DNA from 3 places in the Clostridium sp. 10cd* genome. Region 3 is predicted to be linked to each of the others. Evidence: riboswitches for the same ligand, from Rfam matches in the RefSeq annotation. Region 3 holds a riboswitch; each other region holds the start of a gene.

Region 1 (3,262 bases), 2.1 Mb from region 3:
TTCTCTACCTCCCGCTATAGGTAAAATTATATCATATTTGACAGATGAAGCCTATATGCGATATTCTTACATTTTTCTTTCTGCCGAACCTGTGTTTAGCCCGCAGCTTCATTATGAATGCCGGTGAAAATTTCTTATGTCTTTTTTGCAGTACAAGCTTTCTTTTCCTATCTGTTCGTGATACCATAGGGATACGCATGGAGGGATCGTATGCTTTTTTCTATTAAATATGTACATAGACTAAAATGGAATGGTCTGTATCAATCATTGATGTGGAGCTGCTTTGGTATAATGTTTATGCTTCTGTATCCGGTTAGTCCTGATTTGATGACGTTTATCGGAGGCGTTATGCTGCTGTTTCAGGGTGTACCGCAGCTTATTTTATTTCTGGAGGAGGACGAGCGTTTTCTGATTTCACTACTATCCCTGGTAGAGTGTCTGCTGGTCAGCTTTCTGGGGGTGTGGATGCTGACGAATCCGGAGGAGGTTTATGACACACTGCCGGCTGTTCTGGCCTTTGTCACCTTTCTGCATGCTTTCAGCAATTTGATTATTACAGGTAGAATACGGCATCTGCAATATTCAAAATGGTGGATTGCTGCGCTTGTTACGGCTGCGAAGATGACAGCTACAGCTGCACTTGCCGTACAATTTCATTTACATAGTGAATTTATGGTTGTGGGAACCGGAATTTGTATGCTTCTGGATGCTGCTAGTGATATTTGGATGTGGAAAAAGCTGGAGGCATTGATCATTCAGGATATGGGAATATAATGTGCGGAGATTCCGCACTTTTTTTGAATCATTTTCAGAGCGTTAACAACTTCAAATTGTTCAATGCCTTTGTAATGCTGTATTCTAAACGTTTTAGAAACCCCTTTTTTAGGGGTATTTTTCGTATCTCCACTAATCTTTAAATGTGATAATATGTAGAAGTAAAGGGAAGGACAGTGACAAAACAGGCAGAAGCTGGAGGAAGAAGAGAAGTAAGGAGAGCTGAGTCATGTGTGTAAGAAGATATGAGGATAACTGGGGAGAACTGAAGGGGAAGCTGATGGAGCGGGATGTGCTGGAGGTGCTGTCGTTCAGTGCATTTGCACAGGATGAAAGCGACCTGGAGGAGAAGCTGCGCTACTGTGGAGAAAAGGATATCCACATACAGGTGAAGGATGCACGGATAACACCGGATGTGTATCTGGAGTTTCCCAAACAAAAGGATATTAAGAAATAACCTGTGTTTACCTGCTTGCAAATTATTGTATTTGGATAAACGAGAAAAAAACTTTTTATTGACAGATATAATATCAGATATTATAATTGTCCGTAATTGAATAACTATCTTCAGGGCAGGGTGTAATTCCCTACCGGTGGTATAGCCCACGAGCCGAAAGGCATGATTTGGTGAAATTCCAAAGCCGACAGTATAGTCTGGATGAAAGAAGATGAAAGTAAGTTTATGCTTTTTTTGCGTGCTCTGGAATGATTTTATATTGTTTCAGAGCATTTTCTTTAATCGCATAAATCCTCTTTTGCATGTCTTGGATAGATTTTATTCAAGGCATGTATTTTTTTGGAGGTGTAAAAATGAGCGATACAGAATACATGAAATTAGCAATAAAACTGGCAAAAAAAGGTGCTGGCTATGTCAATCCTAATCCTATGGTTGGGGCAGTAATTGTAAAAGATAATCGAATTATAGGACAGGGATACCATGAAATCTTTGGTGGATTGCATGCAGAGAGAAATGCATTAAAAAATTGTAGGGAGTCACCTGTAGGAGCAACACTTTATGTAACACTTGAACCATGCTGTCACTATGGTAAGACACCACCTTGCACAGAAGCAATTATTAAAAGTGGCATTACAAGAGTAGTCGTCGGAACTTTAGACTGTAATCCTATTGTGTCTGGAAAAGGTGTAAAGGTACTTGAGGAAAACAACATTCAAGTTGTGATAGGAATTTTAGAAATGGAGTGTCAACAGTTAATCAAAGTTTTTAGAAAATATGTTACAAGGCATATTCCTTATGTTTTTATGAAATATGCAATGACAATGGACGGGAAAATAGCAACTTATACAAATCAATCAAAATGGATAAGTGGCGAAAAAGCGAGAAAACAAGTACATCAATTCAGGCATAAGGTTACTGCGATCATGGTAGGAGTGAATACCGTTATTCAAGATGACCCTTTACTGACATGCCGATTAGAAAACGGGGAAAATCCTATTCGTATCGTATGTGATACAGATTTAAGAACACCCATTACATCAAAAATTATCAAAACAGCGAATGACATTAAAACATATATCGCTACTTCTTCTATTGATGAAAGTAAGATTGCTCTTTACAGAAAATGTGGTTGTGAAATTATTTATACGAAGAAAAAAGGTAATCATATTGACTTAATGAATTTAATGCAATGTTTAGGAAATATGCAGATAGACAGTCTACTTTTAGAGGGTGGAAGTGCAATGAATTGGAGTGCTCTTGAGCAACAGATTGTTGATGAGGTGCAAATTTATATAGCACCTAAAATATTTGGTGGGAGTGCAAAAAGCCCTGTAAGTGGTCAAGGTGTTGCTTTTCCTAATGACGCCATTATGCTTAAACCATATGCTTTTTCTCAAGTGGGAAATGATTATTTCATAGAAAGCGAAGTGATTTATCCATGTTTACAGGAATAATAGAAGAAATCGGTAAAGTAGAAAGAATACAGAAAGATACTTGTAACTGTAAACTATCCATTAAAGCTTCAAAAATATTAGAGGATATACATTTAGGCGACAGCATAGCAGTCAATGGTATCTGCCTTACAGTTACTTGTTTCACTCGACAATCTTTTACAGTTGATGTGATGAATGAAACATGGAACAGAACGGCTCTTAGCCTGTTAAGACATGGAAGCCTTGTGAATTTAGAAAGAGCTATGCCTATGAATGGCAGGTTGGGCGGTCACATTGTTACGGGGCATATTGATGGGACAGGCAGAATATCGTCTGTGCGTAGAGACAAAAATGCGGTGTGGTATCAAATCAATACGCAAAGAGAAATCTTAAATCTAATTGTTGAAAAAGGTTCGATTGCTATTGACGGTATTAGTCTTACTGTCGCAAAAGTATCGAAAGCAGATTTTTCGGTATCCGTTATCCCTCATACTTTGGAGCAAACAATTCTCAAGAATAAACAAGTCGGGGATATGGTAAACCTTGAAAATGATATATTAGGGAAATATGTGCAGAAACTCATAGACAACAGCAATGA
Region 2 (3,262 bases), 1.2 Mb from region 3:
TCCCATCATGTAATTTTAACAATATTTTTAATACCTGTGATACGGATGCGGCAGAAAGTTGGATGAAAAAACTGTTTTATAAAGTCTTATGCTTATAAAACAGTTTTCTTATTTGGGATTGTATGTATTACTACATTGACATAACCTGATTCTTCAGCTCCTGATAAGTGTTGCAGACCAGTATCAAGTTGGATACGGCTTCAAACTGTTCATCATTCAAAGAGAGCAGCCAGGCTGAGCAATCCTCATGATACTTACTTTTAAGCTGCTTTATTAACAGCAATGCTTCTCCTTCCTTTTTTCCTTCTTCAAAGCTGTCCTCCAAGCCATAGCGGTAACGTGCCTCCCCCATCTGAATCGCCATTGCGGTTGACCACAGCTCATCATCCTTCTGCATTTCCTCGTACTTGTCCATGAATACCTTCACCAGCCTTTCCTTTGACTTCAGTATATCATTTTTTCCATTGTTTTCAAACAGATACACCAGCTGTTCAAAGTCATTCAGCCTCTGTATTTCCTTCTCCCTTACGATGTCATTGATTGCCGGCATATGAATATAGGTGCGAAGGATGAGCGGATAGTAGCTTTCCTTCTCTCCCTGCTCATTGCGCATCTGATACTGATTGATCAGATTTCTGTTGTTCCATGCATACTCGTCAATGAAAATAATCTGATATACCGGCTTTAAATCCTTATACTTCTTACCGCTGTTCAGCTGATTGTTCAATGCTCTGGCACCGTAAAATTCAAAACGCATCATTTCCGCTAATCCCTTGTAGGTGGTCTGCATCTCGATATTGAAATGACGGTTTTGTTCATCCTTCACATGAACATCCAGAATGATGCGCTTCTTTCCGATAATGTCCGGATCCAGATTGGGATTGAGCACAGTGCTTTCCTTTACCCGGATTCCGGTAACGCGTTCAATAATGGTGTTGCGGGCGTACACAGAGCCTTCATCCTCACGGGAAAGGGTGTACTTAAAAAAAAGATCGTTACTGTAGTTTAGCTGATTCATTGCATTTGACATTTATATGTCCTCCATTCTGTAAGGGTTCCTTACACCCCTATATACGTATGGAAGATGCTGAATTCCTAAATAATCCACGAATTATTGATATTTATTGGAATCTACATACACTAAAGACGAATGAAAGGAAAAGCACCTTACAAAACAGCAGGTTGCTCACATATTTTATCAGCAACAGGCTAGAACCCGGTGTTTCTTTTCTGTACTGTTTTCTACTTGGCGATGCGTATTACATCAGATACATGAAAAAATTTACATTTCTGTTTCTTATTTACACATGCTGTTTCATGAGCTATAATGAATATACAGATTGTGTTGACGCATGACCTGCATTCAAAATTGAATAACAAGTCTTTGTGGCAGGGTGAAATTCCCTACCGATGGTGATAGTCCATGACCCGCGTAATGAGCGGCTGAGCCAGCGAAATTCTGGCACCGACGGTAAAGTCCGGATGAGAAAAGACATTTTCTGTAAACGCACACCTGAAGACGAGTTTTTTCGTAGTCAGGTGTTTTTTTGAAATGGAGGAGATGTGAATTGAAAAACAACATGAGTGCAAAACGGCTTGCCCTGATCGGTATGCTTGGTGCACTGGGAGCGATACTGATGATGTTTCGCTTTCCCATTCCGTTTATGCCGCCCTTTCTAAGCTTTGATCTGGCCGCAATTCCGGAGCTGATCGGAGCCTTCGCTCTGGGACCGGTGGCAGGTGTTCTGATTGTCTTTATCCGTGTTATGGTTCAGATGGTGATTTCCGGATCCAATTCCATGTTTACCGGAGAGCTGCAGAGCTTTTTGCTGGGAGTTGCCCTGGTACTGCCTGCGTCTTTGCTGTACCGTCACAAGAAGACACGAAAGGAAGCACTGCTGGGAATGACAGCAGGGACTCTGGTTAGTACCTTTGTTGCAGTGCTGACCAATCTGTATTTGATTATTCCGTTCTATGTTGCCCTGTATGATATGAATATGGACCAGATTATCCTTTCCTGTTCCAAGGTCAATTCGATGATGAATTCTGTCACTACCATGGTGATACTGGGCATCGTACCGTTTAACCTGATAAAATACGGTATCAGCTGCCTGATTACCTTTGCCGTATACAAGAAAATAAGTCCGATGATTCACCGATTCGCAAATCGTCAGTAAGGAGGAAAAGAAGATGACATTTGAAGAAGGAGTAGCATTGCTGTTTCACAAACTGGGAGATTCCAAAATTATGGCACTTGGCTCCAGCGTTAATGATTACGTCATGGTGCGTAATGTAAGCTGTCTGTTTTATGATGGAAAAATCTATTTCAAGACCGATAAGAATTTCCGCAAGACACAGCAGCTGTATCGAAACCCGCAGGTGGCACTCTGCACAGGTGGCGTTCAGGTAGAGGGAATCGCCGTAAACAAGGGGCTTGTCGTGGACGAGCCGGGAAGAAGGTTTGAAGCCTTGTATAAGAAATATCTGTGGCAGAGCTATAATGCATACAGCCATGAGGATACGGAGATTCTGATTGAGGTAACCCCGCGATTCGTGGAAATATGGGATGAGGATGAGAACCGCAATGCGTTTCAGATCTTCCTAGACTTTGATAAAAAGACAGTGGAAATCAAGCCGTACGATTAACGTATGCATACGACGGGTACAGGATTAGATAATACTGTACCTTTTTCTATATATCAGATACATTCACCCTCTTTTTCCTTGCCTGCAGCATTCAACGTACACAACAGTATAACGAAGTCGATTTTCTTCTCATTCTGCAGGTTTTTGTGGTATACTACAGTTGCCTGTAAGGCAGGGAGTGATTTCTATGATGAAAGATTATTTAGTAAAGGCGCTTGCGTGCAATGAGCATGTGAGAATCTATATATGCTCTTCTACGCATATGGCGGAGGAAGCAAGAAAACGTTTTGATTTATGGCCGACTAGTGCGGCTACCCTGGGACGTGTGTTAACTGTGGGTTCCATGATGGGAAGCATGCTGAAAACAGCACAGGAACAGATTACGATTCGCATCAACGGCGGAGGTCCCATCGGTACCATTCTGGTAGATGCCTACAGTGACGGTCATGTGCGCGGCTTTGTGAGTGACCCGCATATCATGCTGCAATACAATGATACCGGAAAACTGGCGGTCGGAGCTGCTGTGGGAAAAGACGGATATCTGGAAGTTGTGAAGGATATGAACATGAAGGAAAACTGGAGCGGTACCGTTGCTCTGCAGAGTGGTGAAATCGGT
Region 3 (3,262 bases):
GGGTGTCATGTCGGAAATCATGGGGCAGGTACCGATGGGGATCGGACGGCAGATGAATTTATGCAGGCTGACCTCGGATATGACCGGTGTCTTTGCATGGACCGGATGGATTATACTGATCTTGCTGCTTATGGATGCTCTGCTTCATTTCGCAGGCAGACAAAAGGTCTGAAGAATTGCTTTGAGAATATTTTCTTTAGGAATTGAAGCTATGCAATGATAAAAACGGGAAGGAGAAATATCATGAAGGATCACATTCAACTGCGGCCTGCACGGCAGGAGGATGCGGCTGCATTACAGTGTTTGAATGCTGATGTGCTAGGCTATGACTGTTCGCTGTCAGATACACAAAAGCAGCTGCGTCGTCTGTTACACATGCCGCAGCATCTCCTTGTGGTGGCTGAAAGAAAGCGGGAGCTTATCGGCTATGTGCATGCACAGGATTATGATATTCTGTATGCAGCGCCAATGATAGATATTTTGGGAATTGCAGTACATCCGGATTACCAGCAGCAGGGAATTGGAAGCAGGCTGCTTGCGGAGGTAGAGCGATGGGCAGAAAATCAGAATGTCTGTATGATTCGTCTTGTTTCCGGCGAGTACGTACAGGGGCACATGCCTTTTATGAAGCAAGGGGCTATGTGCGTGAGAAGCGCCAGCTCAACTTCAAAAAGATCATCAAAAAGCATGAGGAGTAGGCCTTTGGTATGTTGGAAAGGATGAAGTAATCCCTTGATACATGAATCGATAGCAGCTGCTTTCCATCAGGGTATGGCTTGCATAATAAAAAAAGCATCCGCTTTATCTGAATTCAGACCGAGCGGATGCTTGTTACTGTTTCTTTATAACCGGGGATACCTTTTTATAAGATAAGAAGACAACAATGCTGCACAGGACACCCTTTAACACATTGAATGGGGTGGTTGCCATCAGCACCAGTGCAAGCAATCCGTTAATGTTTGGATTTACTGCATGGCCAAATTCGATAATGCGATCCAGTGGCAGGTTCATAAAATAGGAATAAGCCGGCAGCATTACGAAATAATTCAGAAGTCCTCCCAGTATCGTCATACAGATCGTTCCTGCAATCAGACCGAACAGGGCATGCTTTCTCGTTTTATCCCTTTGATAGATGATTGTGGCCGGAAGTACAAAGGAAAGACCAATCAGAAAGTTGGTAAGCTCTCCGACGCCCATCGTAATGGTTCCTCCGATGAGCAGATTCAATGCGATTTTCAGAGCTTCAATGCAGACGGCTGCCCAGGGGCCAAGAGCAAATCCTCCAATCAATACGATAACCTCATCGAAGCCAAGCTTATAAAAATCAGGCGCAAAGGGAAGGGGGATTTCAAACATCATGACCAGAAAGGCCAGTGCTCCCAGAATACTGATTTTGGCGATGGTTTGTACACTCATCCTGCTTTTTGTTGAAACATATGCTGACATATACGATTCCTCCTGTCTGTGTCAGCCTTTTTTCAAAAGAAAAAAGGTTTTCAACAAAAACCTTTAGGGACATATCGAAAAAAACTTAACTTCTTTCATCCAGACTATACTGTCGCCACCGGAGTTTCACACGGTTCTGCCTTATGGCTTGCGGGGTATACCGCCGATTGGGAATTTCACCCGACCCTGAAGTTTTTTGTCGAGTATATCATAGCAGTCTTTTCTCATTCCGTCAACACAAACGCTCCATAAACTATATGTCAGTAATTTCCGTCTTACTGTTGTCAGCTTTTTATGAGCCCTCAGTAAAAAAAAGCAATTGAGAGAAAGACGGTTATATCCTGTGTTGTTATACATCTGTTTACTTTTCACACTACACAACGCTGTATATCATCTTCCACACAGTGGGCTATAGGCGCAATCTCCGATTGCTGTGCAATTCCTGCGGGAAGCTGGTAAAACATGGGCTTTTTGTGTGATATTGTCGTAAAATTCCGACAGGCTGGAAATTGGAAAGGGAACGTGATATAATATGTCACAATCGAAGGGAGTTTTGAAATATGAAATGGTTTCAGAATTTTATGCGCGGGAGATACGGTGTGGATCAGCTGTCTTTTGCGTTATTGATTCTGTATTTTGTAATCACGATTCTGGGCACTGCTTTCCGTATCCCATATATCGGCTATGTGGCGCTGCTGCTGATCGTATGGTGCTGGTTTCGTATTTTGAGCAGAAATACATATAAGCGCTCACAGGAAAATGCGAAATTTATGGGGTGGATCTACCCGATTCAGAATAAATGGAGAACAAAGAAACGCGAATTTCAGGATCGCAAGACACATAAGTATTACAACTGTCCCAACTGTAAGCAGCGTTTGCGTGTTCCGAAGGGGAGGGGTACAATTACGATTACCTGCCCGAAATGTAAAACAAAGTTTGACAAGCGTACGTAACAGTTACTGCCGAAGGAACATACTCACGGCAGTTTTTTTCATACAGGCAGATTCCCGAGGGAAGCTTCTTGTTCATGGGAGAAACAGCCATTTCTCTGCTTATTCACACCTGCGTGATTAGTCTGAGCTCTCTACATCCAGCCTACCCTCGCGTCCCTCAACCTATGATAAAGCCTTTTTAGGTACATCAACAGAGTTTCCATGGTTCTTCCAATTTTATTCTTATTAGTGAACGCACAGAAAAAGCCTAGTAAGCCGGGGTCCATACCTATGATTCAGGCTTTATTTCCCATGACCAAGGAAGAACCGTGCAGCTTTCCTCTGGTGGTATTCGCGTTCAGCAGCGCTGTTTCTCTTTCAGACTGTTCGGATCTGTATAAGGCTGGATGCATCGTCCGGTATTCGCAAGCCGCAGAAAGCATCATAAAAAAACGCCAGATGCTGGCGTTTTCTGTTTGTTTATTTTACTTCATCGGATACTCTTTCACGATAATACTGACGGCGCTCATGCGGCTTCAGCCCCTTCTTGCGAAGACGGATGCTGTCCGGTGTGATTTCCACCAGCTCATCATCATTGATCCATTCCAGAGCTTCCTCCAGCGTCATGTCTCTTGGCGGCGTCAGACGCATTGCCTCATCATTTCCACTGGAACGAATCGCTGTCAGCTTTTTGTTTTTCAACGGATTGACATCCATGTCAACGTTTCTAGCGGATTCGCCGATGATCATTCCCTCATAGACCTCGGTCTGTGGAGAAATAAACAGGGAACCGCGCTCCTGCAGATTCCAAAGGGCATAGGTCATAGCTCCTCCGGTTTCTGTGGAGATCATGGCACCGTTTGCACGCTGTGTGATTTCTCCCT

Evidence for each region. A riboswitch is a leader RNA that binds a small molecule or an ion and turns the genes downstream of it on or off. The one in region 3 is predicted to bind FMN.
Region 1: it holds a riboswitch for FMN, as region 3 does, so the genes downstream of both, ribD (bifunctional diaminohydroxyphosphoribosylaminopyrimidine deaminase/5-amino-6-(5-phosphoribosylamino)uracil reductase RibD) here and ACG3M1_RS15070 (ECF transporter S component) in region 3, are expected to answer to the same signal.
Region 2: it holds a riboswitch for FMN, as region 3 does, so the genes downstream of both, ACG3M1_RS21360 (ECF transporter S component) here and ACG3M1_RS15070 (ECF transporter S component) in region 3, are expected to answer to the same signal.

Annotation. Positions count from the first base shown of each region.
Region 1 covers NZ_CP172347.1:992,535-995,796, forward strand. Annotated here, with positions in the region: gene ACG3M1_RS04940 (DUF4230 domain-containing protein) at 1-1, opposite strand, end outside; gene ACG3M1_RS04945 (hypothetical protein) at 211-774, shown strand; gene ACG3M1_RS04950 (hypothetical protein) at 1,004-1,231, shown strand; FMN riboswitch at 1,334-1,448, shown strand; gene ribD (bifunctional diaminohydroxyphosphoribosylaminopyrimidine deaminase/5-amino-6-(5-phosphoribosylamino)uracil reductase RibD) at 1,585-2,685, shown strand; gene ribE (riboflavin synthase) at 2,670-3,262, shown strand, end outside.
Region 2 covers NZ_CP172347.1:4,290,502-4,293,763, reverse strand. Annotated here, with positions in the region: gene ACG3M1_RS21365 (PD-(D/E)XK nuclease family transposase) at 131-1,030, opposite strand; FMN riboswitch at 1,377-1,498, shown strand; gene ACG3M1_RS21360 (ECF transporter S component) at 1,569-2,177, shown strand; gene ACG3M1_RS21355 (pyridoxamine 5'-phosphate oxidase family protein) at 2,191-2,646, shown strand; gene hslO (Hsp33 family molecular chaperone HslO) at 2,834-3,262, shown strand, end outside.
Region 3 covers NZ_CP172347.1:3,042,859-3,046,120, reverse strand. Annotated here, with positions in the region: gene ACG3M1_RS15080 (ABC transporter permease) at 1-172, shown strand, start outside; gene ACG3M1_RS15075 (GNAT family N-acetyltransferase) at 244-723, shown strand; gene ACG3M1_RS15070 (ECF transporter S component) at 832-1,446, opposite strand; FMN riboswitch at 1,530-1,644, opposite strand; gene ACG3M1_RS15065 (hypothetical protein) at 2,007-2,399, shown strand; gene typA (translational GTPase TypA) at 2,859-3,262, opposite strand, start outside.